4 regions of the Mesobacillus sp. QJM3NY_10 genome follow, and region 3 is predicted to be linked to each of the others. Evidence: riboswitches for the same ligand, from Rfam matches in the RefSeq annotation. Region 3 holds a riboswitch; each other region holds the start of a gene.

Region 1 (7,409 bases), 1.7 Mb from region 3:
AATACAGAGTAGCGTCCGCCAACATCATCAGGAATCACGAATGATTCATAGCCTTCTTCGTCAGCAAGAGTTTTCAATGCACCACGTGCTTTATCCGTTGTTGCGTAAATACGTTTGCGGGCTTCTTCCACTCCATACTTCTCTTCTAGAAGCTTGCGGAAGATACGGAATGCGATTGCAGGCTCCGTAGTTGTTCCAGATTTTGAGATGACATTGATTGAGAAATCTTTTCCTTCTAAAAGATCCATAACATCTGTCATATAAGATGAGCTAATGTTGTTGCCGATAAAGATAATTTGCGGTGTCTTGCGCTTTTCTTTTGGAAGAGCATTATAGAAGCTGTGCTGTAAAAATTCAAGTGCAGCACGAGCTCCCAGATAAGAGCCGCCAATCCCCACAACAAGCAGGACATCAGAATCACTCTTAATCTTTTCCGCTGATTTCTGGATGCGTGCGAATTCTTCTTTATCATAGTCTACAGGCAAATCGATCCAGCCTAAAAAGTCGCTGCCTGCACCAGTCTTTTCATGTAATGAATGATGGGCTACTTTTACAAAATCCCTTAAGTATGTAACTTCGTGTTCACCAAAAAAGCTTAGCGCCTTTGAGTAATCAAAACGAACATGTGTCATGTCTGATCCTCCATTATTTTATATTCTCTATCACTTTATCGAAATGAATCCCAATAATCAAGAAACACTCTCAGATGTAAGCGTGCCCAATTGTGAAATTTTAAGTAAACTTTAAAAAAAGTTTTTCACATCACGATTGGGCACCCTTATTGTCCTTTTTTCCAAAATAAAAGAGTCCGATTGAAAGCCAGACCGCAAACAGGATTCCTGTTCCAATCAAAACCGGTACCGGGCCGAACTGTGCAATGAGCGGCATGGACGCAGCGGTGAACAGGCCGCCTCCAATAATTGGTTCAAACATGATCTGTTTATAGCCAAAACCATCTAATGCTGGCGTCTCTTTTTCCGGATCCACTATTTGCAGCAAAAGTAAACCGGTAGTGGTCATTCCCATGGATTGTCCATATTCAAGCACCGCTCTCTCAAACCAATAATCAGGCATAACTCTTTTTGCCAGCAAGAAAAATGCGGCAAGGTTCAGCGCGATGCCAGCCCCGGCAAGTATCAAGAAAGGCAGGATATTTTCACTGATCGCGGAAATTGAAAGAGTCGTTACCGATGCGACAATAAGGACATCCAGGGCAAAACCCTCAATCCTTGCGATAACTTTTTTATCAATAAGCTTGAAGGGGATGAAACGGTCATATAGTAGCTGGATTGCCACTCCTCCGAGCAAAGCCATAGGAAATAACGGAACATGCTTGATGATTTCGATATCGTAAGCCGGACCCCATGTTGTATTTTCAAGAAACAACAGACCCTTTAACAAAAGCATTCCTGCGCCGATTGCCACAAAAATGAAGAGGAAGTTGACTGTCAGTGATTCAATGGATTCCGACCTTGTTGATAATTTCCCAGCCGATTTTTCTTCATCCTTTGGGTAGAGACCTTTTTGTTCGCGGTCAGAGAGTTCGGAGGATTTCTTCGCTTCCTTCGCCATCCCTTTCCTGATGCCCCAATTGACAATGATAATACCAGTAATCACACCAGTCAGGATTCCGACTGTTGCCAGGCCAAGCGCGATGCTGGCCCCTTCGGAAAAATCGAGTGCATCAAAGGTTCCTCTCATCCCGGCAGCCGTACCTGGACCGCCTTCAAATCCGATTTCAATCAATGCTCCTGCCATAGGAGGCAGGTTGAAAACTGGCTTCAAAATGAAAATCGCCAAGAGGATTCCGACCACATACTGGCCCCATGATACAGTTTGGCCATAAGCCACTTGAGGACCGGCAATTTTCCAGATTTTTTTTATCCCAGGTATTTTTTTGCCTAAAAAAAGTGACGCAAAAATGATGGTAATCGCGACTTCAGGAATCAAAAGCATCACGTCGTACACTTTTTCAGGATATACGCCATTTTCCAGAAAGTCTGCTCCCGGAATGATCGACCCCAGTTTTCCCAATGCTTCCTTACTCATTAACAATCCAATTAGTCCTGCAATAAGGGAGGTAGGGATAAAATACTTTTGGAAAAAAGGAATCGTCATCCGTAGGAGCATTCCCGCAGCCAGCAAGACTGCAATAAAGACGAATGCAAGCAGAACATTGTTAAATTCCATTTTCTCCTCCTAGATTTAATCATTTCTCTTATCCCTTACCCTCTCATCGATGGCAAAAACACAGAATCTATTATGGTTTGATTTTCGCTTTGACAATCAGCCTGTGTGTTGCCGTATCAATAGGCGTGCATGTAATAAGGGTTAGTACCTTTTCATCCTGGCTGCCATTTAATACGAAAGTTTCATGTGGCTCCACCACTAAAGTTTCGTATACTTCATATTGGTAGGTGTTGCCTTTATCCCTTACAGTAACGGTATCACCTTTGCTTATTTCATCAAGCCTGTTAAACATACTTCCATAAGCTCGGTTCCGGTGGGCGGCAATGGCACTGTTCCCAGGCATTCCTGGAGCCGGTGTTCCTTCCAGCAGACCAGCTCCTTTATCCAAATTTGCATCCGACGCACCATTTAATATAGGCAGCTTCACGCCAATCTTGTCTATTTCAATTACACCGACCATGCCGGCGGACAGTTTCTGTTTTGTCTCCTTTTTATTTTCGCCCGGTAGCTTTTCAGCCTCTTGTTTTACAGCTGACGGAACTTCATCCACACTGCTCTCTGCATGTGTTTCGATACCGAATATTTCCTCAAGTTCCCTCAGACTCTCGGCAGCCACCTTATTCCCCTGACCGCTGTCCTCCCATGTTTCAATCATTTTCTCCTGATTGTAGGAAGTGTAATAATCTTTTGCAGCTGGATAAAAGAAGATCGATAGACCAGCAAGAATCATTAATAACGACAATACTTTTCTCATAATTTCACCTCGTATAAAAATAAAAGAGGGGAATCGCTTCCCCTCCAACTCGAGTTTAGTTCCTCAATGGATTCCTGAATCTTAGCATGACTCCTCCTGCTGCAATCAAGAAGCCAAGTACATAGAACATTGTCCTGCTACTTTCACCGGTTTGAGGAAGGACCTCGCCGTTCCATACCTGTTTATTTGTTGTGCCATCAGATGTATTTCCAGATCCTGAATTATTTCCTGGTGCTGTCGTATTAGTATCCTCGTCTGATTCCGCCTCTTCTGCTTTTTCCTCTACCATTTCACCTTCCATATCCCAGTTTAATTGTAGTGTCAGCACACTTTCGACAATTTCCAGGGACTCGATTTGCGAAAGCAGAATTAATTTGGTTTCACCGTTGCTGGTAATCTCAAGGCCGCGAATCAATTCAAGTTGTATTTCTTCCGTCAGAGTGAGGCTAAATAGTTCATTGATTCTTTCAAAATCAATTCTCTTGCCGCTCATCATTAGCAATGTTACTTTTTCAATTGGACGTGGAGTCTCGTCTATCAAGATTCTAATCATTGATAGTATGTTCATAGTTTCATCAGTATCCTCTGAATCACCCGGTTCAGATGGTTCTTCAATAGGAAGTTCACAATTATCCAGCCAATAATTAACCGAGCCTTCTGCTTCCACTCCTACTCTTACTTCACTGACTGGGATGACAAGCTCTTCACCTGTTGAAAAAACCAGTTTAAAAGCCGTAACATCATCTTTTATGAATTCACCATCATCAAAAGATTTATATAAAGGGGATGAACCCGGATTCGTCATTTCCTCCCACTGGCCATTAACCTGAACAAAGGCTGTTTCAACAGGATTGACACATTTGTCGATGTGCAGGTGAATCTGCGTACTTTTATTTTCATCTCCTGGTACGGTACCATCATCAGCTGGTGTCGACTCATTTTCGCTTCCTTCTGCATCTTTATCTTCTTCTGATACATTCTCTCCTTCTGAAGCATTATCTCCTTCTGGTACATCATTTTCTTCTGAATCATTAGTTTCTTCTTGAGTATTATTTTCACCTGAAGCATTATTTCCCTCTTCAGCATTGTCTTCCTGATTGTCACTATTTTCAGATGCTTCAGGTTGATTTGTTGTATCTTGTTCAGAGTTGCTATCCATTTGGTCAGCTGTTGTTTCAGTTTCTGAATCTTCCTCAGTGTTTGCTTCATTTTCCGTGGATGCCGCTTTTACAACACCATTAGACTTTTCTTTTTGATCCGTAGTCTTTGCAGCTACTTTGCTACTTTTTTGTTTAACAGTACTTTCTTGCTGGGAGTTTGTTTTTTGCTCGCTATTTTCCGCAGCAAACGCACCTGTAACCGGAAAAGTAATCATAAACAATAACATGAATGCAACTAAAATGGATATGCGCTTTTTAATTTTCAAAATTTCTACCCCTTTTCGAATAAAATTGTGCACAAATAATAAACTGAATATTCAGTTATTTAAAGAAAGTTCTCGCCTCCTTTTCCACGTATTCATTCTTTTTAATAGACAAAACAACAGCCAGAATATCTCTAATTTCATGGCAGCTAGGTCAATCTTAGCTGGAAAACTGCAGCCTTAGACCCCTCGCTTTGCGTCCCTGTCTTTCAACAGGTTTGCCCTGATCATGATTGGTGTTAATATGATTTCTTATGTAAATAATTCCTACTGCTCCATTGTCTTACATTTAGAGACTTACCACAGTTACCCAGCTACTTAAACATTTAGTCCTAGAAAAAAATATTGGTAAATTTTTCTTCATATTCTTTATTTACCCGAAAAGGATGATGAAATCAGTGCTTAGGGCTCTATTTTCAAAGGAAATTCATGAGAGGTTTTGCCCATGTAAAGACAAAGGACCCAGGGAATACCCTGAGTCCTTAAGCTCTTTATAACGACTTACGATAGATTTCCAGTACGTCGTCTCGATTTAATTTTGCAAAGTTGCCAAACTCGCCATTGACCATCGCCTTATCTGTCATTACTTCCAGCTTGCTGTCATCAATGTCATAATCAGCAAGTCTTGATGGTGCACCAATGCTGTTCCAGAATTCACGCAGCTTTTCGATTCCTTCCAAACCTGCTTCTTCGTCTGTCTTGCCTTCTGGATTTACTCCGAAAACTCTGACAGCCATTTTCTTGAAGCGTTCTGGTTTCACCTTAAGGTTATGCTTCATCCAGTTCGGGAACAGGATGGCTAGCCCGCCTCCGTGTGGGATATCATACACTGCTGATACGGCGTGCTCGATATTATGAGTCGCCCAATCGCCGCGGTATCCCATGTTAAGGATCCCATTCAATGCCATCGTTCCCGAGTAAAGAATCGTTGCACGATACTCGTAGTTCTCCAGGTCCTCAAGCAGTTTTGGAGCTGTTTCCATCACTGTCAAAAGCAAGGATTCCGCCATGCGATCCTGGAATTCAGTGTTTTCCGTCAGATGGAAATAGTGCTCGAATACATGCGACATCATGTCAACAATGCCGTATATGGTTTGGTCCTTAGGAACTGTAAATGTATTTACAGGATCCAAAATTGAGAATTTAGGGAACGTCACTGGGCTGCCCCAGCCATATTTTTCGTTCGTTTCCCAATTGGTGATGACAGAACCGGCATTCATCTCAGAACCTGTAGCGGCCAATGTCAATACAGTCCCGAATGGAAGTGCTTCTGATGCAAAAGCCTTCTTAGTAACAAGATCCCATGCATCGCCATCGTATTTGGCTCCGGCTGCAATAGCTTTCGTGCAGTCAATTACACTGCCGCCGCCCACTGCAAGCAGGAATTCAATACCTTCTTCTTTGCATATTTTTACACCTTTATGAACAGTTGACAGCCGAGGGTTTGGTTCAACACCCGAAAGTTCGAATACCTCCGCGCCAATTTCATTGAGAGTGTTCATGACAGAATCATAAAGTCCATTTCGCTTAATGCTGCCGCCACCGTACACGAGCAGAACCTTCTTGCCATACTGAGGGACCTCATTCTTCAGTTCCTCAAGCTGACCTTTTCCAAAAATAAGCTTAGTTGGATTATAAAATGTAAAGTTATCCACTTTTATCACCTTCCTCAAGGCTAATTATGTTCCTTTTTAAAAAGCAATGCAAAAAATACACTTCTTAATGTTCTCCAATGTGCTCCAAAATGTTTCATCTTTTTACTTACGGATAAAGATTTAATATGTTCAGGATGAATAATTCATCATCTGCTGAATCACTCTATAAAAGAACAAATTTATTTTAAGGAGGAAACACCCATGAGCGGTATTCAACGTGCAGCACTTGTTCTTACCATTATCGGGGCCATCAACTGGGGATTAGTAGGATTCTTCCAATTCGATCTTGTTGCAGCAATTTTCGGCGGACAGGATTCAGCATTGGCTCGAATCATTTATGGCCTGGTTGGTCTTGCTGGTTTAATAAACATCGGTCTTCTTTTCGCACCAAGCGAGAGAGAGGAAAGAGCGGCAGAGCCACGAGCTACTCGATAATTCGAAAAGCGCAAGCGCATTGGTCAGCTCCGCCGATCTTTACATGAAAAAACCCGCCATATCGAGGCGGGTTTTCTCATTTTTATGATAATACTTTCTTGATTCGTTCAATTGCCCAGTCCAGCTCTTCCTGGCTAATGACAAGAGGCGGTGCGAAGCGGATGACGGTATCATGAGTCTCCTTACAAAGCAGACCTTCTTCTTTCAAATCTTCACAATACTTACGTGCAGGTTCCGTTAACTCAACACCAATGAACAAACCGCGGCCGCGGATATCCTTGATGATGGAGTTATCAATTTCACGGAGCTTGCTAATGAAGTATTCTCCAAGTTCAAGGGAGCGGTCTGCAAGCTTCTCGTCGATTAATACATCCAGGGATGCGTTCGAAACTGCACATGCCATCGGATTACCACCGAAAGTTGAACCGTGTGAACCTGGATTGAATACACCCAATACATCATTGTCAGCTACAACACAGGAAATCGGGAATACTCCGCCGCCAAGTGCTTTTCCAAGGATGTACATGTCGGGCTCGATATCCTCCCATTCGCATGCGAACATTTTTCCAGACCTTGCGAGACCAGCCTGGATTTCATCAGCGATGAACAGGACATTGTTTTCTTTACATACATCGTAGGCAGCTTTCATGAATCCTTCTGGTGGAATAACGATTCCCGCCTCACCCTGAATCGGTTCAATCAGGAAGGCTGCAGTGTTAGGAGTGATCGCTTCCTTCAGCGCATCAAGGTCACCGTAAGGGATCAGTTTGATTCCTGGCAGCATCGGACCAAAGCCGCGTTTGTATTCTTCTTCAGATGATAAAGAGACTGCCGTCATTGTGCGGCCATGGAAGTTGCCGATACAAGCGATGATTTCAGCCTGGTTGTCCGCAACACCTTTGACATCATATGCCCAGCGGCGAGCAGCTTTAATAGCCGTTTCAACCGCTTC
Region 2 (7,409 bases), 1.8 Mb from region 3:
GTTGAAAGCGAGCATGGAAAAGGGACAAAGTTTGTGATTGAGCTCCCTTTTCGATAAGATGAAAAAAGAAGCTGCGGGCATTGCCTCCAGCTTTTGCTATTTGGAAAGGATGAGTTTTATGGTGCGTTTTGGTGTGGTAGGTACGAATTGGATTACAGAAGCTTTTATAAAAGGTGCTAGTCATCATGAGGACTTTCAGCTTGCAGCAGTTTATTCGCGTACAGAGGAACGCGCTGCGGAGTTTGCGGGAAAACTCGGAGTAAATACCATTTTTACTGATTTAGAAGAGATGGCGAAAAGCGATGTGATTGATGCAGTCTATATCGCGAGCCCGAATTCTATGCATGCAAGCCAGGCAATCACGTTCATGGAAAATGGCAAGCATGTGCTGTGTGAAAAAGCTATCGCCTCCAATAGCAGCGAGCTGGCAGAAATGATCAATACTGCTAAGAATCATAATGTTGTTTTGATGGAGGCACTAAAATCAACACTCATGCCTAATTTTAAGGCGATACAGGAAAGCTTGCATAAAATCGGCAAGGTCAGAAGGTACTTCGCAAGTTATTGCCAGTATTCTTCCCGTTATGACAAATATAAAGAGGGAACAGTGCTGAATGCCTTTAACCCTGAATATTCGGCAGGTTCCTTAATGGACATCGGCATTTATTGCATCTATCCGCTAGTAGTCTTGTTTGGAGAGCCAAAATCGGTCCAGGCGAATGGCTATGTACTGGAGTCGGGGGTAGATGGGGAAGGCAGCCTGATATTGAAATACGATGAGATGGATGCTGTCATCATGTTCTCGAAGATCACTGATTCTACGCTTCCATCCGAAATTCACGGCGAGGATGGCAACATCAGAATCGATAAAATCAGTAGCCCTGAAAAAGTGGAGGTAATCTATCGAGATGGCAGAACCGAAGATATCTCCAGAGAACAGCTAACTGACAATATGTTTTATGAAGCTGAGGAATTCATTACTTTGATTCAGCAGAGGAAACAGGAATCTAACAATAACTCGCTGGAGAATTCAAGAATTACGATGAACATCCTCGATGAAGCAAGATCGCAAATGGGAGTCCGATTCCCGAGTGATAAATAAAAGGGAAGGTGCACAAGAGGCACCTTCCCTTCTTCTTTTAGTAATTTAAAAACTTCACGCATACCGGGTCTGGAACTTTTACATCAGCCTGCAATAATGTCAATTTGCCTGTTGCTTCGTCGCGTGAGTAGAGAGCGACATTGCTAGAATTCTGGTTTGTCGCAATCAAGAACTTCTCACTAGGATCCAGTACAAAATCCCTTGGCCAATTTCCTTCTGTTGAAGTGTGTTCAACAAAGGTAAGCTCATAGCTTTCAGGAGCCACGCTAAAAACCGCTATGCTGTCATGGCCGCGGTTGGCAGCGTAGACGAATTTCCCGTCAGAGGAAATATGGATGGCGCTTCCCTGGTTGTTTTCAGCGAAATCAGCTGGCAGAGTGGTGATTGCTTGAAGCTGTTCAAAACTGCCATCTTCGGAATTATATTTTAAGACAAGAACCTCTGAACTGAATTCTGTCATCAAATAGGCAATTTTATTGTTCGGATGGAAAACAAGGTGTCTTGGACCGCTTCCAGGCGCTACATCCAATGCGCTTTTCTCAATCAACTGGCCGTTATCCAGGGAGTAAGTGATCAACTGGTCGATGCCAAGATCGATGACTGCTGCGTACTTCCCATCAGGAGTAAAGCCGGCATAATGGGTATGCGCTTTTTCCTGACGCTCATCAGGACCTGAACCTTCATGGACGGCGCTTGATAAAGCGGCCTCGATACTGCCATTTTCAGGATTTAGCAGATACGAATCTGCAGATCCTTTATGATAATTCGCAGATAAAAGCAGGTTGTTTTCTCTGTTCACGCTCACATGGCATGGAGATGCTCCTGCGGAAAGCTGGGTATTAATGAACGATAATTGTCCTGAATCCTTAATGCTGAATCCAGCCACGCCACCACTTCCTCCTTCCTTTGCCACTGCATATAGGAAGCGGTTATCTTCACTGATTGTCAGGTAGGTTGGATTTTCAAGCGCTGCTGCCGCCTTCACATCAATGATTTTTCCATTGGTTGCATCCAGTATAAAAGAATAGATGCCCTCACTATCACCTTTTGTATATGTACCGAAATAGCCTGTGAATTTTTGATTAGCTGCCATTGTGAATGCCTCCAATTTGATTAAGCATTTATAGTCTAAGTTATAGTCTAGCAAAAAAATCTTGTCGGACAAAATGTTACGAACAACAAGCTAATGGGTAAAATAAAGCGTGAACACATTTAATCAGGATGTTAGATTTCCTGACCAACGTCTGGACTTTAAACTTTTTAAGGGATATGCTCTTTTTATAATGGTGTTCTAACCTAAATTAGCAAAAGAGCATGATGAATAGTTAATAGTGATTTAGGAGGTTTATAATGAGTTTGCAAAAACAGATCATAGAAGCGTTGAATGTCCGTCCGGAAATTGATCCTCAGGAGGAAATCAGGAAGAGAATTGACTTTCTGAAGGAGTACTTACAAGTTTCAAAAGCAAAAGGGTTTGTTCTTGGAATTAGTGGCGGCCAGGATTCCACCCTTGCCGGAAGATTGGCCCAGCTCGCAGTGGAGGAACTGCGCTCAGAAGGTACAGAGGCCAAATTCGTGGCGGTAAGACTCCCATATTCAGTGCAAAAAGATGAAGATGATGCACAGAAAGCGTTGAAGTTCATCCAGGCTGATAAAACGATCACTTTTAACATCCAGCCGGCGGTAGACACTTTCAACACGCAGTTTGAAGATGCAATCGGCGGTAAAATGACCGATTTTAACAAAGGAAATGCGAAGGCACGCATGAGGATGATCACGCAATATGCAATTGCCGGTCAAGAAGGATTGCTTGTGATTGGTACCGACCATGCAGCAGAGGCCGTTACAGGTTTCTTTACAAAATATGGTGATGGCGGAGCTGACTTGCTGCCACTATCTGGCCTGAACAAGAGACAGGGAAGGGAGCTGCTTAAAGCATTGAATGCAGAACCAAGATTGTATCTCAAAGAGCCGACGGCCGACCTTCTCGACAACAAGCCGCTCCAGGCAGATGAAACCGAGCTTGGTGTGAGTTATGAAGCAATCGATGATTATCTAGAAGGAAAGCAGATCGACGAAGCAGATGCAGCAAAAATTCAAAAAAGATATCTTACTTCACAGCATAAACGTCATATGCCTGCATCCATGTTTGATTCCTGGTGGAAGAAATAAGATAAAAGAAGCCTGGCTGATATTTTTTATCAGCCAGGCTTTCATTTTACTCCGATTGAGCAACTGCAAATTGTGGTGTTTCTTCTTTTTCAGTGACTTTTTCAATTTTATCGGTGAACATTTGGAAGACTCTTTTCTTCTCTTCCAGCTCCTTGATATATTCCTTCAAATCATTGAACTTTTCCTCAAATGGCTGATGGTACAACTCGCGGATCTTCCTGTTCAAATCAGGGTTGACGGTTGACTGTACAACCTGCTTTGTAATGTTGAATTTATATGTATACACCTTTAGCTCATTCTTCACTTCTTCATATTCCGTATCAATCTCTTTAAGAATCTCTTCAATCTCTGCTTTCCATTCATCTAGCGACATCTTAACATGCTGTTCCATACGGATCCTCCTGCCATTCGCCTGTAATAAAGCTTCTTCCCTCTATTCTAGCAAGTGAATTTTACATGGAGATTGCTGCTATATTACATTGTTAAAACAATCCTGCTTTGATTTGGTAATTATTAGAAGACTATTGTAAGCGGTTTTAGGAGGAAGCTAGTGGGAATTATAAAAACCAGATGATGGCCCCTGAGGTATTTTTGATAAGCTTCACTTGCTCTGGGAAAAGTTCACAATCTAAGGAGGAGAGAGATGAAGAAGTTCAAGGTGATTCTGGGAATGATGATGATACTTGGTTCAGGTTCTTTTGTCCAGGCACAGGAAAAAACGGCCCCGTATGGTCCTGAAAACTGGGAGCAGTACCGGCTGGAAATAAGCAACAATGCGGTTTATTCTAGTGATGATTCAAGGGTAATTGAGCAAACCTATACAACCGGTGACGAAGTAAGGGCGAATCCAGTCGTCGTTGGCAACAACCTGTATGTCGGAAATCATAATAGCGGCGACCTATATTCTTTCAATCTTTTTTCAGGAGAGGTTAATTGGAAGACTTCGGTACCAAATTGGATACATACCGATTCCATTTATCATGACGGACTATTATATGTTGGATATGGCAATCGAAAGTTCGAGGATCCTTTTAAACAAAAGGTAAGAGGTACAGGAGAAAGCGGGGTTGCTGCTATAAATGCACACTCAGGCAAAAAAGTATGGGAGTTTAAAACTCAGGGTGAGGTGATGCCAGCACCTGCATATCATAACGGAATGGTTTACATTGCGACAGGAGATAGTCATCTTTACGCTTTGGAAGCGAAGACAGGAAAGCTGCAGTGGGATTTGAAGCTGCCAGGCTGGGCAAGCATGTCCTCACCACATATTAAAGAGAATATATTATATGTAGGAGCATTGGATAAGCTTGTTGCTGTCGATTTGAAAAAGAAAAAAATTATTTGGAAGCAAGGCAAACTGGGCTCTGTCACAGATGTTCCACCGGCAGTAGCAGGGGACGTTGTGATAGTGACTGGCGCGAAAATGAACTTAAAGCTGAATAAAAAGCAGTTATGGGAAAAATATCGTGAAAATATGCCGAACAAGGCCTTCGAGGCTTCTCAAAAGGAAAAGATGATATATGGTGAAGCTGAAAACTATCATTTTATTTACGCTTTTAACAACAAAACCGGTGATCTATTGTGGATGGACTTGATGGGTACAGGACCTGACCAGAAGGTGCCAATTCCGCATACAAATACATCAGGAGCCGTCACCATTGAAGGAGAATTAGCTTTCGTAGGAAGTCCGTACACCAAGTCACTAATGGCTTATCATATTCCTACTGGAAAAAAAATATGGGAGTATCAAACGGATGCTGGAATCAAGGGAGCACCGGCCGTGAAAAATGGTGTAGTTTATGCAGGTGATGTCAAAGGGAAACTTCATGTCGTGAAGGCTGATACAGGAACATTCTTGAATTCAATCAAGTTTGGAGGTCCTTTATCACCTGGCGGACCGGTGATCATCAATGAAACCTTGTTCATCGGCAGCCAGGATCAAAATGTATATGCAAGACCGTTGTCTGAGTTAATGCCGTAAGAGATGAGGACCGTCCTTTGTTGACGGTCCTTTTTGGTGGGGAGATCCATAGGAATCAATAGTACTATTGGTTTCAACAACAGCAATTAGGGTCAGTCATCATCGTGCTCACTCCACTGAAATAGAACAGTATAGGTATTAAGACTTATATTTGTAATTAATTGGCGAATTTTGTTGAAAAAATGGTCCTTAAGATTTATATTTTAATTAGAACTGAAAAAGGCAAACTTATCGAAAGGTAAGGACGCAAAGCCACGAGTCTAAGGCGTTTTAGCTAGGATCGTCGGGTTGCCAAAAAAGATCGGATGTAAATAAGAAGATAGGTAAAAGGGTTTATTTTACCGCTTGTAGAAAAAAATCCGCCATCTTTTTGGGGATTTTTTTATTTGGAATGTCCCCTTTCTACTCAATATTGCAAAAAGAACTAAATTTCACGTTTGCCGATTGCGAGAGAGGATAAATAATACTTAAGTAACTTGACAGGACGAAATAAAATAATCCTTTTGGCAGGTTTGGTTTTATCACATAGGATTAAAAATTTAACGGAAGGTGGAGGAATCGTTGACTGTATTATTTGGAACGGTAGAGTACTTCGAACGGGAAATTGAGTTTCATTTATCAGAGGTTGAAAAAAGAGAGCGGCTGAAAGAAGAAATCAATCAAATTCAAATGAAGCTTGAAGAAGAGCTGCTGAATGATTTTATCTGCGACGAGAAGCTAAGAATGGAATGCCTGCAGAATCTATCAAATGCCTGCAGTAAATTAACTGAAGATTATGTAGTTTGAAACAAGATTGAAGCCTGTGGACCGATCCACAGGCTTTTTCTATTATTCTATTAATTTTTTTATTTTAAGGCTTGTTAAAGCCCAATGTTGTTTTAAATCCCAGTTGATTGTAGTTGAAGACGCCTAGTCTCTCTCGGACTGCCTGTGCAAAGCGAAGCGCCTGGAACGAAAATCAACAACCTAGTTTAACAGAGCCTTATTTTAAAAAAGTGTTTGAACATCTCGATTAAAGGTTATGTTTATCAATAGGACAGCTAAAGGGGAATCGACATGGAGAAAAAGGAATATAACAAGCTTGTTAGAGACTATTTTCCGGATTTGATGAAGGAAGAAGGCAAGAATGTAGAATTTGAAATTTTGGATGGAAGTCAATATAGTGAAAAACTTATGGAGAAGTTCAATGAGGAGGTCGAGAAGTTCCGTAATGCTGGAACGGACAGGCTGCTGAGTGAGATCGTCGACTTGCTTGAAGTGGTATATGCGATTGCCGATCATCGCGGCATCACGGAATCTGAAGTGGAGTTCATGCGCCAGCTTAAGAAGAATCGAAGCGGCGGCTTCAGGAAAAAGATCATGCTCAAAACAATTGAGGAAAAATCTATGTAAAAAATGCCCTCTGCCTAATGGCAGAGGGCATTATCTATATTGTTAAGCAGATTTATGAGCAGCTTCTGGTGTTTGTTTGAAAACAGTCTTGCGCATGAAAGGAACCACCCAGCGATCTAAGCCATATTTACCAGCGTTGTAGCCTGCAAACAGGATGATGAAGCCGAAGAAGATGTCAGTTGGGTTGTGAGATACTGTTCCGGCAAGGAAGAAGCTGAAGTTCATTACCAGGCCGAAGAACATGGCAGCAGTTGTCAATGTTCCAAGGATCAAACCAAGACCAATTAGGAATTCTCCTAATGGAACAATGAAGTTGAAAAGTTCGACATTCGGGATCGCAAAGCTTTCAAGGAAATTTACATACCAACCATATACTGCGTTTCCGTCTGGACCTTTTACTGGATTGGCAACTGCATTTTTCAAATATCCAGTTGCGTCGAATCCTTCACCAGTTAATTTTCCCCATCCAGCAGTCATCCAGTTGTAACCTAGCCAAACACGAATCACAGTCAACAGGCCAGCAGCAATATTGTTTTCTCTTAACCATTTAGCGAACATCTAAATCGCTTCCCTTCAAAAATTAATAATTAGTACACTTATAAGATATCAAAGCAATTTATGGAAATCTGTGAAAAAAGTGTGAAGACACATATCAGCCATAATGTTATGAACAAATTTTGTCAAAGGATTCCCTTTAATGGAATATAATACCTAAAGGGGTATTTATGAGATTAATCCTTTTTCCTTGCTGCATATATTGGA
Region 3 (7,409 bases):
TCCCGTTCCATATTTGGATCAAGTTCGAAGCAACGATAAGTCACTTCAATTGGGTGATCAATCTGTTTAATAGCGTCATCCAGACGCCTTTTGCCAATATAGCAGAACGGTCAAGCAAAGTCAGTCCACATTTCAATCTGCATTATGGATCCCTCCAGTTGGTTATTTCACACTATAGTATAGGTGTTAACCTGGTAAAATACACGAGATTCGACTCGGGGAGTGCAGGCTCACTGATGCAGATAGTGCCTAACTATTCAATTTCATAAACCAGCCAGTCTGACTGCCTTCCCCCCATTTTACTGTAAAGACCTTGAGCAACAAAGTTATCCTTGGCCGTTTCCCATGTCATATAAGCGAAATTATTTTCCCTGATATGTGCGAGGCATTTTGCAAAAAGCTGCTCGCCTGCCTTTTGGCCTCTTGCATCGGCTGAAACGAATAAGTCATTCAAAATAGCCGCCCGTTTTACCTGGAGAGTGCTGAAAGTATAATACAGGGTTGCAAATCCCACAATTTCTCCTTGGTTTTCAGCCACGAACTGCAAACCCGAGTCAGGATGGTCCTGCAAGTGTAGAATCAAATTTTTCAATTCTGCTTCATTTGGTTCTGGCTTCTTGTAAAAATCAACAATGTATTGGGTCATTAATTCGTATAACTTTGGAATGTCTCGTTCCTCTGCAGGTCGTATAGTCAGCTCTTTCATGCCCTCGCCTCCGGAAATATATTCTTCTCAAGCTCTACAGCCTCTTTTACAATGCACAGTTTATTCTGATGGGCGCCAAGAATAGTCAGGATTTCCTGTCTGCTCTTCACCTCAAAATACCTGTTCCAAACAAACATCTTCCGGAATATTTTTAAAGTCGGAGCGTAATTAGCCTTTTCTAATCCGAGCTTTTGCATGATGAATCTTCTGACGATCCTGTATTTTCTTTTTCGATAGGAAAGGTCCAAGAAAATGATCATATCTGCCTCTTCAAAGCTCTCCGCAACCCACTCGTAATGGACACCTTCGATTATCCACGAATCAGTATTAACGATTGACTTCAAATATTCATCTCGTTCCTCTTCACTCCGCCTAATATCCCCCGTATCGGTTCTTTTCCAGACAACATTGTCAAGTTCATGGTGCGGCAAGTTGAGTCTGGCTGACAGACTTCTGGCCAGGGTCGTCTTCCCGCTTCCGACAGAACCAATGATATGGATTTTGTTAGGTTTAATTTTTGTCATAAAACATCATCACTTTTTCTATATTTAAACTTCAAATTCTCTTCCTTTTTGGTATTTCCTCTTTTTTTCGCAAAATAAAAAAGCTGCCTGGGCAGCTTTTCGAATTTATGCATTTTGCAGAGTCTGGATCTCTTTGAATGCCTGATGAAGATTTGATTTTACCATTATACCTTCGAGGTTGAGTCCAAGGGTCACCATTGTATGGGCAACCTCTGGACGGATGCCGGTCATGATGGTCTTTACGCCAACTAGTGATAGGGCGCTGATTACCTTGAACAGCTGGTCCGCAACCATTGTATCTACGATCATGACTCCGGACACATCAAAGATAAGGTGAGTAAGCTTGAGTTTTACAGCCTGGTCCAGTGTTTCTTCCATCAACAGCTGAGCCCTTTCAGTATCGACGTTCCCAACAAGAGGCAATACTCCGACTCCAGGCATTAACGGAACGACTGGTACTGACAGTTCCAGCAATGCAGTTTTTGCGTTTTCAAGGCTCTTTTGGTGCGCGTCGACAAACGTAAGGCTGAAGCTGTAGATAGCATGGTCCATCAATGGATCTATGATATCCAAAACACCAAAGATGGCAGAAGCAGGCATATCCTTTGCTTCTTCTTTGATTGCCTTCCAAATATGCTCACGGTAATAGCTTGTATCTTTAAGTGCTTCATCAAGAGATGCGCCCAGCTTATAGATATACTCACCAGTTTCTTTACCCCAGTTTGTTATTTTAGCAAATACCTTTTCTTGATCTTCATTCTCAATCAATGCTTGACCGAATAATTCAATGAAGTCCGCCCGGATCTCGAGGATTTGCTGTTCAATTTTACCAAGGTCATACTTCTGGGCTTCTGTTAAAACGGAATCAGCATACCTGTCTTCGTGGACAGCTTTGGCGATTTCGTGCTTCCTGCTGACAATTGCTTCTCCTAAAGCTTGCAGTTCTGTGGTCATGTAGATTCCTCCATGTGTTCAATGACAATTTTATATATATTTCTACGGATTATATTCCAAAATACATTCTTATAAACCATCATAACGCAGATTCAGAATGCAGGACAAGTTTTTGCACTTATGGACGTTCACCGAATCTGATTTCCGAGACGAGTAAATCAGTTTCTTTTCGCCTCATCTAGCTTTCAATTGTAATATTATGTACAAACAAGGACTGCAGCCATTCAGGTTTAGTTGATTGATGGCAGCAGTCCTCTTTTATAAAAGTATGCAATTACATTCATCGCAGGTTCTGGCATTTTTTTCGGGAAGCGTTCATGCCTGTAATATTTATAAAAAGCGCTTTTTAGGTCCTCCCACTGAGAACATGTTTTCGTCTGCCGGAATCGAGCTACATCTATAAGCTTGACTTCATCATTAGGAGTGATGATGATATTCCGCAGATGTATATCAGACGGGTTCAAGCCTTTTTCTCTTGCAAGCTTAAGGGCTTCATCGACATCCTCAATATGGCCAGCGGCAATCGGCATGCCATTTACCAAACATTGATAAAGCGTCATGCCCCGAACATAATCCATGACCAGATAATTGCTTCCCGACTCATGAAGAGAAGGGAAGAATGGATTTCCAGCAAGCTCCTTATAAATCCCCGCCTCTTCTGCTGCCACCTTTTCAAATTGCGGAAAGAAAACCTTTAAAACAAGATTTGTACCGTCAATTCGGAACGCGAAAGCACTTCTTCCCTCTCCAACCAGCTTTAGTGATGGATCTTTATGAATCAAAGCTGCTTTTAATCCTCGAGTTGAATAAACTACACTATCTGCCAGATGTTTATATTGATTCATTCTTCCGCTCCTCTCACCGTGGTCCCGAAAGGCGGGGTCTGGTTTTTCCATACGCACAGATTCCACAGTTCAGCCCTTCACCACCTTGATCATGTCTTCGTCCCAGCTTTCAACTCCCTGTTTGAAGACCAGCTTTGTTTTAAAATGATAAGAGATATCCTTGCTTGAAGGAGGTACATCCGCTGGCAGCAGGAAACTGAACGGCACCATATCATCTCCATCTGGCTGAATCCTCAACTTTACATCGATTGATACAGTATCCAGTACGTTTTCTGCTTCAGTCTTCAAATTTACCATGACAAGGGCACACTCAATGAGCTGCAGGTCCTGATCAACCGTACCACCCTTGATCATAAACTTTCCATTCACCGAATCCCCAGGCTTTAAAACATCCTTTTCCAGAATCAGGTCAATCTGGGCGGACCCTACTCCCAGCAAAGACATATACTTCCGTAATAACATCGTGTTCCTCCGTCTATTAACTATTTTGGATTGGTGTATTTGTCATCAAGCCGCTTCTCGATGATCTCGATCCGCTTTTGGTCTGCTAATAATTCTTCTTTGTTCTTTTTTACAAGTTCATCAAAACTAAGCTGTAATTTCTTCACAACATCCACACTCCAATATTTAAATTTATGTTTCTAGGTAAGAAAATGTCTCTGGAAAAGTATTTTTAGCCAGCATTTATTTGTTCCATATAAATCCGCCTGCTTCTTCGGGAATGTGATTCTGTGAGATTTTGGTCGTAAGCTCATTTTGCTCTTGTACGGGGACATACCCCATCTTCCTGTGTACATTCTTCTTCAGTTTATCCAAAAAAGACCTCCACCCGCTCAGGTGAAGGTCTTAAAAACAAATAAAGACCTTCACCAAATATGGCAAAGGTCTTGCTAACAACGATCGTTGCCAACAAAGCCGGGAGTGATCTCCGTAATGACGACTCTGTTGTGAAAGCTACTCCCCTTTAGGAGAAACTATTCAAATGTATACGATTATGATACATGACAGTGTGCATTCCGTCAATTCATTGGAAATTGAACTGGCAGGTGAATTCTCTAATTTAACATAGATTAGTTTTACTTACCGTTGTTTTTTCCATTACCCTTGTTAGAATTCTCATCACTGTCATCTTCTTGCTCTTCATTGCCTTCGTCTTGTTGTTTTTCTTTATTTTTCTTGCCTTCTACCTGTTTTCCTTCTTCTTCTTTTTTGGATTCTTCACGCTTTTTTTCTTCAGCTTTTCTGGATGTTTCCTTTTGTTGCTCTTCAGCTTTTTTAGCTGCTTCTTTTTGTTTTTCTTCAGCTTTTTTTGCAGCCTCAAGTCGTTGTTGTTCTGATTTTTCCGCGGCTAAACGTTGTTGTTCTTCTGCTTTTTTCGCAGCTTTTGACTTTTGCTCTTCACCCTTCGTCACACTTTGTGCTGAAGCAGCACTTGCCTGCTGGACGGTGGATTGTTCAGAGGCTGTCTCTTCACTTTCAGCTACATCGATAGCTTCAGTTTCATCGACTTGCTGTTCGGCTTCTTCTGTGCTGCTCTCTTCTTCTGATTCCTCGATGTTTTCATCAGTTTCCGATTCTGTTTCAGAAGCCTGTTTTTTGCCTGATGCGAGGCCTTTCATTTGCGATGGATGAACACCAAGCTGCTTTGCCGCCTGTCCGAATCCAATCTTTTCTTCTGTATATAAAGCAGTGATTTCTTCTACTGTTTTGCCAGCCGCTTCTGCCAGCCAGAAGATTTGAGCGATTTGGCCATATCCCAACTCCTGTTCACGCAGCTGGGAAACCAGTTCCTGGTCCAAATCCTTTACTACGTTAGCAACGATCTTCGCTTGTTCTGTTGCTTCCTCAACCTCTTCCATCAGCTCATCTTCCAGGTCTTCGGTCAACTCATCTTCAACTTCAGAAACGTTTTCCAGCTCTTCCGTCAGTTCATCTTCACCTTCAGAATCAGTGACATCTTCAACAATTACTTCAGTAACCTTCTCTTCTGCTGCCTCAAGAGCCTCTAAATATTCTTCAAAAGCTTGTTGTACGAATTCTGTTTTTTCCTCTTCTGACATCGCTGTCGCTTCAGCCAATCTCTCGTTCGCGAATTCCAGGAGAAGCTGGGCTTCTTTTTCATCATCGAAGGTTACTAGTAGCTTCAATTCCTCAAATAATTGATCAAACGTAAATAAAAATTCGTCAGGAGTCGTTCCCGGATCTACCGTTTCAATTATCTCATCTGCAGAGACTCCCGTACCAAAAGCTAACACTCCGGACAAAATTGTTGATGCTAAAAGCTTCTTCATTCCAATACCTCCGCTTATTACTATATTGGAATTAAAATCGACAAAAAAAGTGCTGTCCGAAGAGCAGCACATACATTAGCTATGTGAATCTTCGGCAACTGGCTGGCATAGTTCATGACTTTAGCCCCTGTAGCTTTGCGCCCCCAGATTTCCCTGGGTTTGCCATTATCGGATTTTAATTCTACTTTAATCTTACTTTTTCGACAGACAAAAATAAATAGAAATGTTAAGAAAAGACTATAATTCAAAGTATTTAGGTAATTATACCTATCTACTTGGCTTCCTCGCCGAACTTCCCTTCCTGATAATCACGGTAAGCCTGGCGAATCTCCTCCATCGAATTCATCACAAACGGTCCGTAGGCCACCACTTCCTCGTTGATTGGCTTCCCGGAATATACCAATACTCTTGATCGCTTGTTCGCTTTCAGCATTAGTCCGCTTGCTCCTTCGCCTCCGTCATTAAAAGTCAAAGTCGCTGCGGAAGATTTTTTGAGGTTTGTCTGGCTTGAGCCGGCATCGATTTCACCAGATAGAATATATAAGAAAGCGTTATGTGATTCCGGCAATTCATATGTGAAGTTAGCTCCCTCAGCCAGCTGAATTTCTGATAAGGTAAAAGGCACTAATGGCTCGAGAGGCCCTTTCACTCCAGCAGTTTCTCCTGAATACACCTTTAAAGTTCCGCCTTCAAACTGGACAACAGGTGCATTTTCGGAATATACGTTTTGATAAGAAGTGGTTGTGCCTTTCAACTGCTTAGGCAGGTTCAGCCAGAGCTGCAGTGTATGTGCTATATCATTGTCCACTGCCTCTTCAGCATGCCGCGCACCGCTACCGGCGTTCATGTACTGGATATCACCAGATTCAAGGATACTGTGACCACCATGGTTGTCAATGTGCTCAAGCCTTCCGTCAATGATATATGTGATTGTCTGGAAACCGCGATGCGGGTGATCGGAAAACGTCCCGCGCTTAAACCAGTCCTCCGCCATTAAAATGAAAGGATCCAACTCCCTCCAGTTTTGCGGATTAAGTACAAGTCCTGCCTGGACGTGCGGCATCCCTCTCTCTTCATATTGAACGGTCCAATGGTTCTTGATCTCTCTATTAAACATTTGCATAACCCCTTTATCTAAAGTAGCCTAAGTTCTTATCACCAAATTATAACAATCCTATGATATATTTTAAAATAAAGATACTTTAAACTGAGAGATATAGATGTGCATGACTGATTTACTTCAATTCCAATCCAGCAGAATGACCGATATCCCAGGGGGCAGGCGAAATTATATGAACATAAATCAAGATTTCAATTGGGTAGGAAACGAGGAAAGTTTTGTGGACCAGCCAAGTATAGTTCAACTCGGTAGTATTGTCATTGGCCGGTACGGAGGGAATTCAAGTGCAGGCCAATACAAAAATGAGGATGGCTGCCTCGTCATGTCAGATTCTGAACAGGATTGGGAGTTTGTGATTCTTTTAGATGCCCACACTAGTGCCGAAAGTGCTGAACTGATTGTTGAAGCCTTCAGGCAACAAAAGAGTAAAATACGAGATTTCCTCTCCCTATCTATAAATGAAGCTTTTCGAAGTTTGGAACGTTTTATCCTTAACCTTTTTCAAGGTAAGGAGTTTTTAGAGGATTGCCAGAGAGTTAAAGGAGAAACTGCCTGCTTGATCGTCGCCAGGAAAAGCAAGTACTGCTGGTGGTTTTCTGTCGGCGACTGCCTGTTCTACTTGCACCATCCCGAACTTGCCTCGCTTGGACAATATCAAGTGAACCAGCGCCATTTTTATGAATGGATTGGTCAGGTAAATACATTTAGTCAAGCCGTCCCTTGCTTCAGCAGCGGAACAAAGGAATTACGAAAAGGCGTCAATCATCTCGTCATGACAACGGATGGCCTGGTTGAGTGCCCAGGGGAGCCATACATAGACCCAAAAGCTATTTTTAATGAGTTCTCTCTTTCGTCCAACCAAGATGGAGTAAGAAAACTGCTTAAAAGAATTCAAGATCACAATGTACGTGATAGCACAACCATCCTATCCTGGATGGTGGTCAGCGACAAAGAAGCGACAGTACCAAG
Region 4 (7,409 bases), 1.5 Mb from region 3:
ACCTGCAGGCCCCGTTGATCATTAACAGAGAAAATAACAAAGGGAAACAGGTTATTTTGAATGACTCAAAATATCATACAAAACATCGAATTTTTCCTGAAAATGTTAAGTGAAAAGGGGTGATATCATGCTTGTACTGACTCGAAAAGATGGGGAATCAATTAAAATCGGTGATGATATTGAGATTACCATTATTTCTGCGAAAAACGATAAAGTTAAAATCGGAATAAAGGCCCCAGAGAATATTGATATTTTCAGAAAAGAAGTCCTTGACCAAATCGAGGTAGAAAATGAGAAAGCAACTAAGGATATTGGCAGCATGATTAATTTTTTGAAAAAAGACTAAAAAATATTATATTTTTTCATAAAAACTATTAAAAGAGTTTTTTTACAGACGATAAATTAAGTGTAAGAAGAATGGTGCGGCCGACCTATTCTTTCAAACTAATGTTCACATGGATGTGGACTCTAATTTCAAGGAGGAAATTCAAAATGAGAATTAATCACAATATCGCTGCTTTGAACACTTACCGTCAATTCTCTGGTGCTGCTAATGCACAGAGCAAATCAATGGAAAAATTATCTTCAGGTCTTCGTATCAACCGTGCTGGTGATGATGCAGCAGGTCTAGCAATCTCTGAAAAAATGCGCGGCCAAATTCGTGGTCTTGAAATGGGAGCAAAGAATGCTCAAGACGGCATTTCTCTAATCCAGACTGCTGAAGGCGCACTAAACGAAACTCACTCTATCCTTCAGCGTATGCGTGAACTAGCTGTTCAATCTTCTAACGATTCAAACACAGATGCTGACCGTACTGAGCTTCAAAAAGAAATGGATCAGCTAATCGAAGAAGTCGACCGTATCGGTAACAATACTGAGTTTAACACGAAGAAGCTTATCGACGGTTCCAAGAGCGGTGTTACAGAACAGCTTGGAAATGTAAATTTTGACAACCAAGGTGAAACTGCATTATTCACAGCTGTTAAAGCTACTACTGCTGCAGTAGCTGGAACTCCAGGTACAGAAGCAGATGAAACAATCAATGTTAAGATCACTGATTACGATGCTGCGGCTGACACTTATTCTTTAGAGTGGACTGCACAAGATGGACAGACAAACACTATTACTGGTGTTGCAGCTGCTGGTGGAGACCAGACTATCGCAACTTCTGGTGGTTCATATGTAGTAACTCTAGGAGCAGTAGGCGTTGAAGATATCGGTAAGGAATCTACTTTTACATCCCGTGCATCTGTTGAAGAATACAAGAACAACACTTTGAGCTTCCAAATCGGAGCTAACTCTTCACAAACTATGAACGTTGATATCAACGACATGAGAGCTTCTGCCCTTCACGTTGACAACATTGATGTTTCTTCAGCAGCAACTGCTGAATCTTCTATCTCTGCAATCAACAAAGCGATCGAAGATGTATCTGCTCAGCGTTCTAAGCTTGGTGCATTCCAAAACCGCTTAGAGCACACAATCAATAACCTTGGAACATCTCAAGAAAACCTGACAGCTGCTGAGTCTCGTATCCGTGACGTTGACATGGCTAAGGAAATGATGGAACAGACTAAGAACTCTATCCTTTCTCAAGCTGCACAAGCAATGCTTGCTCAAGCAAACCAGCAGCCACAAGGCGTACTTCAGCTTCTTCGTTAATCAGCATGACATAAAGAGAGATCTTATTTATAAGGTCTCTCTCTTTACTATCTCTATATAGGACTTTCGATGCCGTATTAAATAACTATTGAATTGTGAAAAAGGCAAATCATAGGAAACTATGAGACGCAAAGCCATGGGCCTGAACCAATGAAAAATTGGATGGCAGCCGGATACCACTTGAATTTTCAACTTGAATTTTCGGATGGCCTTTTTCATTAGAAAAAGGAGAAAAATATGATAAAAAAACTATCAGTGGTCATGATATTTATTATGACTTTTAATCTACTTTCCCCCTTAGCTAATATATTTGCATATGATATATTGACTCCAACAAACCTAAGGGAAAACCAGGCATATCCAGGAAACATCATCCTTGCATGGGATAAGGTAACTGGTGCGAGCGGTTATAAGATCTATGAAGTAAGCAACGGCCAGCAGACCTTCGTGAAACAGGTAAGTTATACGGATACAGAAACGACTGTTTTTAATGTGCCAGAAGGTAAATTTACCTATGCGGTGACAGCATTCAGGCAGACCCAGGAAACGTCACTGTCAAATACGGTTACTGTAGAAGTCATTTATCCTGAAATGCAGAAGCCTTTAAATCAAAAATACTCTATTACCAATGGTAACGACTATGTATTAACTTGGGACAAGGCAGTTTATGCAACAGACTATAATATTTATCGTGTAAGTGAAGGGAATAGAGAACTAGTTGGGACAACCAAGAACCTGACTTACACACTAGTGAACCACCCTGAAGGTAGTTACACCTATGAGATCACTTCCTATGTTGCAAGGTTCGGGGAATCTGTCGAGGGAACAAGACTGGATTTCAATGTTGTACACCCTAAGATGCAGTCGCCTATTGTCAATTATTCAGTACAAAACGGAAACGACCTGGTGTTTTCCTGGGTAAAAGTTCCTTATGCAACGAACTATAAAGTCTATGAAGTTATCAATGGACAGCGTGAGTTGCTAGCAACTACTAAACTTGCCACCCAATTAATTTCAAATGTGTCACAAGGCAGACATGTATATGAAGTTACAGCCCAAAGCGACCGTTTTGGTGAATCAGAAGTTCCATTCCGTATAGAACTAAATATGGTTCATCCAGAAATGAAGTCCCCAGCAAACTTCACCTACTCTTTTACAAATGTAAATGACATTAATTTGAGGTGGTCGCAAGCAGAGTTTGCGAACTCATATAAGCTTTACCAGATTATTGACGGCGAGAAAAAATTAATTCTGTCAACCTCTGCCTTGAATACGACATACAGAAACATGCCAGAGGGCCATTATATCTATGAATTGTCAACTGTATCTGACCGGTTTGGAGAATCCGCTTCAGTGTCCAGAATAGAGTTTGATCTTGTGCACCCGCTGATGAAAGCACCGGAGAATCTGAATCTAACTGTGCAGAACGGCAGTGATTTTGTGCTTCGGTGGGACGCAGTTGAGCATGCAACTGCATACAAGATTTATCAAATTAAGGACGGAGAACGGAAGCTCGTAAGCACTAAGACTGGCAATGCAGCAACTTTCTATAATATGCCAGAGGGTGAGTATATTTATGAAGTTACATCTTATAGTGACCGATTCGGCGAGTCACAGGATGCAGACAGACTTGAATATATATTGGGTTTTCCAGAGTTAAAAGCGCCAACTCTGACTGGAACAGTTGAAAATCGAAATGTTGTCATTCTCGATTGGACAAAGCAAGAGTATGTTTCCGGTTACAGAGTTTACGAATTAGTTGATGGTGTTAGAAAATTCATAGGAACTACAACAAGCCTGCAGTTTAAATTTAACGCTAACCCAGGCCAGCATGTGTATGAGGTAACATCGTATAATTCCCGTTTTGGCGAATCAGGATATTCAAACCAGGTTTCTCTTTACATTGAGCCTGAATTGACTGCGCCAGTTGTGAACAATCCGGCACAAACAAAGGATAATGTAACAATCAGCTGGGATCCTGTTTCAAATGGTGATTCCTACAATCTCTATGAAATCGTAAATGGGGAGCCCGTATTTATAGGCAATACCTCGGACAACACTGTTACGATAAACAACCCTCAACCAGGAGAACATGAATATTGGATCGTCCCAGTATCAGAATCAGGCACCGAAGGAGATGCATACACTTCGGTTAAGGTTGTCGTTGAGGAGACAGATACTACTGCACCTGTTACAGTTTCTAATTTTGCAGAGACATGTTCGAGAGAAGCAGTTACCCTGACACTGACTGCTGCTGACGCTGATTCTGGAGTGGATAAAACCTATTATTCAATCAATGGATCTGATTATATTGAGGGGTCAATCATTGTCTTGACTGAAGAAGGGAACCATCTTGTTTCTTTTTACAGTACAGATAAAGCCGGAAATATTGAAGAAGCAGTCACCCAGGAAGTTCATATCGATAAAACAGCTCCTGAAACAGTGTCAAACTCAACTGGTAAATGGACAAATAAAGAAACGGTTATAAACCTAACTTCCAGTGACGATCTTTGCGGAGTTGAAAAAACCTTCTATTCCATTAATGGATCAGATTTTATAGAGGGAGAAAGTGTTTCTCTATCAGCAGAAGGAATCCATGAGATCTCTTTCTACAGCATTGATAAAGCTGGGAATGAAGAGGAAATTAAAACGGCATTAGTAAAGTTGGATACTACTGCTCCAGAAACTGAGGCAGCAGTTAATGAGGCTGATTTTACAGTAGAGTTAAACGCTGATGACAATCTTAGCGGTGTTGGCAAAACCTTTTACTCTGTCAATGGAAGCAGCTATTTCGAGGGCAATGACTTCCAGCTGAAAAACGAAGGTTTACATTTAATCCGTTACTATAGTGTAGATAATGCCGGGAACATTGAAGAAGCAAAAATCAAAACTGTTCTGGTTGACAAAACTGCACCTGTAACAATATCTGATATTACGGATAGCTGGTATCAGGACCAAGTAACTGTTACCTTAAGTGCAACGGATAATTTGTCTGGTGTTTCAAAGACTTATTACTCTGTTGATGGCTCGACATTTACTGAGGGGACCAGCTTCGAGTTATCTGATCAAGGCGTTTATGAAGTTTCGCACTATAGCGTAGACAATGCAGGAAATGTTGAAGAGGTGAAAACCGGAACTGTCAGGATTGATACGGAAGCACCTAAAACAAAATCCGACATTGAGGATAAATGGCATAAGGGCGAAGTTGAGGTAAGTCTTTCTGTAACTGACAACCTGAGCGGTGTTGAAAATACCTTCTACTCTGTCAATGGATCTGAGTATCAGGAAGGAACATTGTTTGAACTTACTGAAGAAGGAATCCATGAAGTATCTTACTATAGTGTGGATAAGGCTGGAAATAAGGAAGCGGTCATAGCTGAAGAAGTTTCGATTGATAAAACAGCTCCAACTGTAAATTTTGAATCTAGTGATGAATACAAGCTAGGTGATTCTATCATCTTTGATTATCAGGCTCTGGATAACCTGTCTGGTATTGCTTCAGAAGAGGTTATTGTTAACGGTATGCCATTCAGTAAGGGAGATACTCTGACTTTTGACCAAGCCGGAAAACACGAAATCCAGATTATCGTAACTGATAACGCAGGATGGTCTACAACCGTGAAAAAAACTGTAGAGGTTTATATTCCGGTCAATCTCGAAGTTTTACCTAGAGTCATGCTAGGCAACAAGGGAACCTTTACTGTTAAAGCATCATTCCCTCACGGAATGAAGGGTCACTTTGATCTTTTGACTGCAACTTTAAATGGAGTCCCTGCTCTTAGTGATCAAAAGGGACTGTTCCAACAAGCTAAGCAGGGCCAATTTAAATTTGATCGTCCAGATTTTGATTGGAATCAAGACTATGTGTTTGTTGAATTTAGGGCCTTGGTAGATGGAAAGCTTGTTAAAGGAAGTACGTATGTAAAAGTTCTAGTAAAATAAAAGTTTGTGGGTGACCTATCATTGCCTTAACGGGCAAAGGTAGGTCTTTTTTAACGATTTTTATGGAAAATACTACTAAAATATAGGTAATTTGATATAATTATTTTATTGATATAAAGGGGGAAAACAGCATGAATGGCAAATTAAGAAAAAACTTATCGGTTTTGCTAAGCATTCTCTTATTGCTTTCGATCAGTATTACTAATATCCCAGCCAAGGCTCAAGCAGGGGTTCAGTCCTCAGGTGGACCGATTATCCTAATGGGGATTGATGCAGAAGATGGCGGTCCAGGCGGGCACGGACCTATCTCAGTCTATCAAAATATTATTAACTCTATTCTTGCGAAAGTAACCAATGGAGGATTTGGTATTCTCGTTTTTGGTGCGAATTCACAATATGTTACAGATTTTTGGAATGCAATAGGAAATGGAACTGGCCAAACAGTCCAATTTGTTGATGAAGCATCGATTGACACCCAAAGTTTCAACGGTTATGCAATGCTAGCGGTTTCCAGTGATGAGCACAATACCTATGGTGGACTTACACAGGCACAGCATAATAAGCTTGTCGTCCGTCAGAACGATATTGCCTCATTCATTAATAATGGCGGGGGATTGATTGGTTTTGCATCGGATTTTATTAATCCTTATGCCTATCTTGGTGCCGTAGGGAATATTTCAGCCAATATTAATCTGAGCTATTCGAATGTTACTCCTAATGCAGATGGGCAGGCTATCGGTATAACAGACGATTTGGATATATGCTGCTGGCATGATGAATATAATTCATATCCGGATTTTTTATCTGTTTTAGCTACATCTCCTTCAGGGAATCCTGCGGTTATAGGTGGATTGGATATAAGTGTACCCTCAAAATTAACGGCAACTCCTAGTACTGTTTCCATAGCTCAGGGACAAAGTCTCCCTCTTAAGATTACTTTGGATGATGGTATATCAATATCCGATGTATCAAGTTCTTCTTCAGGTACGATTTATAGCAGCAATTCAGATAATGTCCTGGTAAATCAGGACGGGGTTATTTCATTGCAACCCGTAGCACAGCCTGGTGACACAGCTCTTATAACAGTAACAAACCATACGTACACCACAACAGTTAACGTTAAAGTGGACAAGCCAGTCAATGCAGTTGAGCTATTACAGCTGAATGCAGGAATAGAAGTTCTGCTGGGGGCCGGTGAGAAACATCAATTGTCAGTGAGTGCTCTTTACTCTGATGGTACTAAAAAGGATGTTACTTATGCTTCAATGGGCACCACATATGAGAGCAGTGATCCTGAATCAGTTTTTGTAAGCCCTAATGGCATGATCTCGGTCAATGAAACAGCATTGCCAGGAGGAATTGTTCCTATTAATGTCAAGAACCAGGATAAATCAGCTGTTGTAAATGTTAAGATCAGCGAGCCTCCTGTATTACTTCTCGTCAATCCACAGACAATCCAGTTAAAAAGTGGAGAGTCACAGCAATTGACCATTTCAGCCGTATTTGCTGATGGATCAAAAAAAGACGTGACAAAGAGTGCTTCCTATATAAGTGGAAGCACAAGCCTGGCAATTGTAAGCAACAGCGGCCTCATTACAATCCCCAAGACGGCACGGGATGGCCAGGTATCAATCAATATCAAGTATGCAGGCATATCATCTGAAACTATTATTGATGTAACTTCAATCAGGGAATTTACCGGCATTCAAATTTTACCTGAACAAATAACATTAAAGCAGGGCAGCAGTCAGGCGCTAAAAGTCATTGCGAATTATTCTGATGGGACAACGGAAGATGTTACAAGT

Evidence for each region. Region 3 has a riboswitch for cyclic di-GMP ahead of AC0VX7_RS04865 (DUF5667 domain-containing protein). Riboswitches for the same ligand answer to the same signal wherever they lie in the genome.
Region 1: linked by a shared signal. The riboswitch ahead of AC0VX7_RS20385 (LPXTG cell wall anchor domain-containing protein) and the one ahead of AC0VX7_RS04865 (DUF5667 domain-containing protein) in region 3 are both predicted to bind cyclic di-GMP.
Region 2: linked by a shared signal. The riboswitch ahead of AC0VX7_RS20045 (hypothetical protein) and the one ahead of AC0VX7_RS04865 (DUF5667 domain-containing protein) in region 3 are both predicted to bind cyclic di-GMP.
Region 4: linked by a shared signal. The riboswitch ahead of AC0VX7_RS21595 (OmpL47-type beta-barrel domain-containing protein) and the one ahead of AC0VX7_RS04865 (DUF5667 domain-containing protein) in region 3 are both predicted to bind cyclic di-GMP.

Annotation. Positions count from the first base shown of each region.
Region 1 covers NZ_CM149675.1:4,027,940-4,035,348, forward strand. The annotation lists gene AC0VX7_RS20370 (glucose-6-phosphate isomerase) at 1-632, opposite strand, end outside; gene AC0VX7_RS20375 (sodium/glutamate symporter) at 763-2,190, opposite strand; gene AC0VX7_RS20380 (class D sortase) at 2,261-2,944, opposite strand; gene AC0VX7_RS20385 (LPXTG cell wall anchor domain-containing protein) at 3,000-4,370, opposite strand; cyclic di-GMP riboswitch class I at 4,509-4,600, opposite strand; gene AC0VX7_RS20390 (iron-containing alcohol dehydrogenase) at 4,859-6,022, opposite strand; gene AC0VX7_RS20395 (DUF378 domain-containing protein) at 6,224-6,457, shown strand; gene AC0VX7_RS20400 (ornithine--oxo-acid transaminase) at 6,540-7,409, opposite strand, start outside.
Region 2 covers NZ_CM149675.1:3,965,814-3,973,222, reverse strand. The annotation lists gene AC0VX7_RS20075 (sensor histidine kinase) at 1-57, shown strand, start outside; gene AC0VX7_RS20070 (Gfo/Idh/MocA family protein) at 119-1,102, shown strand; gene AC0VX7_RS20065 (lactonase family protein) at 1,140-2,195, opposite strand; gene nadE (ammonia-dependent NAD(+) synthetase) at 2,453-3,274, shown strand; gene AC0VX7_RS20055 (hypothetical protein) at 3,321-3,665, opposite strand; gene AC0VX7_RS20050 (outer membrane protein assembly factor BamB family protein) at 3,918-5,255, shown strand; cyclic di-GMP riboswitch class I at 5,467-5,551, shown strand; gene AC0VX7_RS20045 (hypothetical protein) at 5,817-6,041, shown strand; gene AC0VX7_RS20040 (phosphoribosyl-ATP pyrophosphohydrolase) at 6,312-6,647, shown strand; gene AC0VX7_RS20035 (DoxX family protein) at 6,690-7,205, opposite strand.
Region 3 covers NZ_CM149675.1:969,675-977,083, reverse strand. The annotation lists gene AC0VX7_RS04905 (DsbA family oxidoreductase) at 1-98, opposite strand, end outside; gene AC0VX7_RS04900 (N-acetyltransferase family protein) at 254-706, opposite strand; gene AC0VX7_RS04895 (AAA family ATPase) at 703-1,230, opposite strand; gene AC0VX7_RS04890 (STAS domain-containing protein) at 1,336-2,184, opposite strand; gene AC0VX7_RS04885 (protein kinase family protein) at 2,415-3,029, opposite strand; gene AC0VX7_RS04880 (sporulation protein) at 3,099-3,491, opposite strand; gene AC0VX7_RS04875 (FbpB family small basic protein) at 3,512-3,637, opposite strand; gene AC0VX7_RS04870 (hypothetical protein) at 3,714-3,845, opposite strand; gene AC0VX7_RS04865 (DUF5667 domain-containing protein) at 4,106-5,320, opposite strand; cyclic di-GMP riboswitch class I at 5,411-5,494, opposite strand; gene AC0VX7_RS04860 (pirin family protein) at 5,592-6,437, opposite strand; gene AC0VX7_RS04855 (protein phosphatase 2C domain-containing protein) at 6,613-7,409, shown strand, end outside.
Region 4 covers NZ_CM149675.1:4,277,157-4,284,565, reverse strand. The annotation lists gene fliW (flagellar assembly protein FliW) at 1-113, shown strand, start outside; gene csrA (carbon storage regulator CsrA) at 128-346, shown strand; gene AC0VX7_RS21600 (flagellin N-terminal helical domain-containing protein) at 493-1,662, shown strand; cyclic di-GMP riboswitch class I at 1,756-1,843, shown strand; gene AC0VX7_RS21595 (OmpL47-type beta-barrel domain-containing protein) at 1,900-5,604, shown strand; gene AC0VX7_RS21590 (Ig-like domain-containing protein) at 5,736-7,409, shown strand, end outside.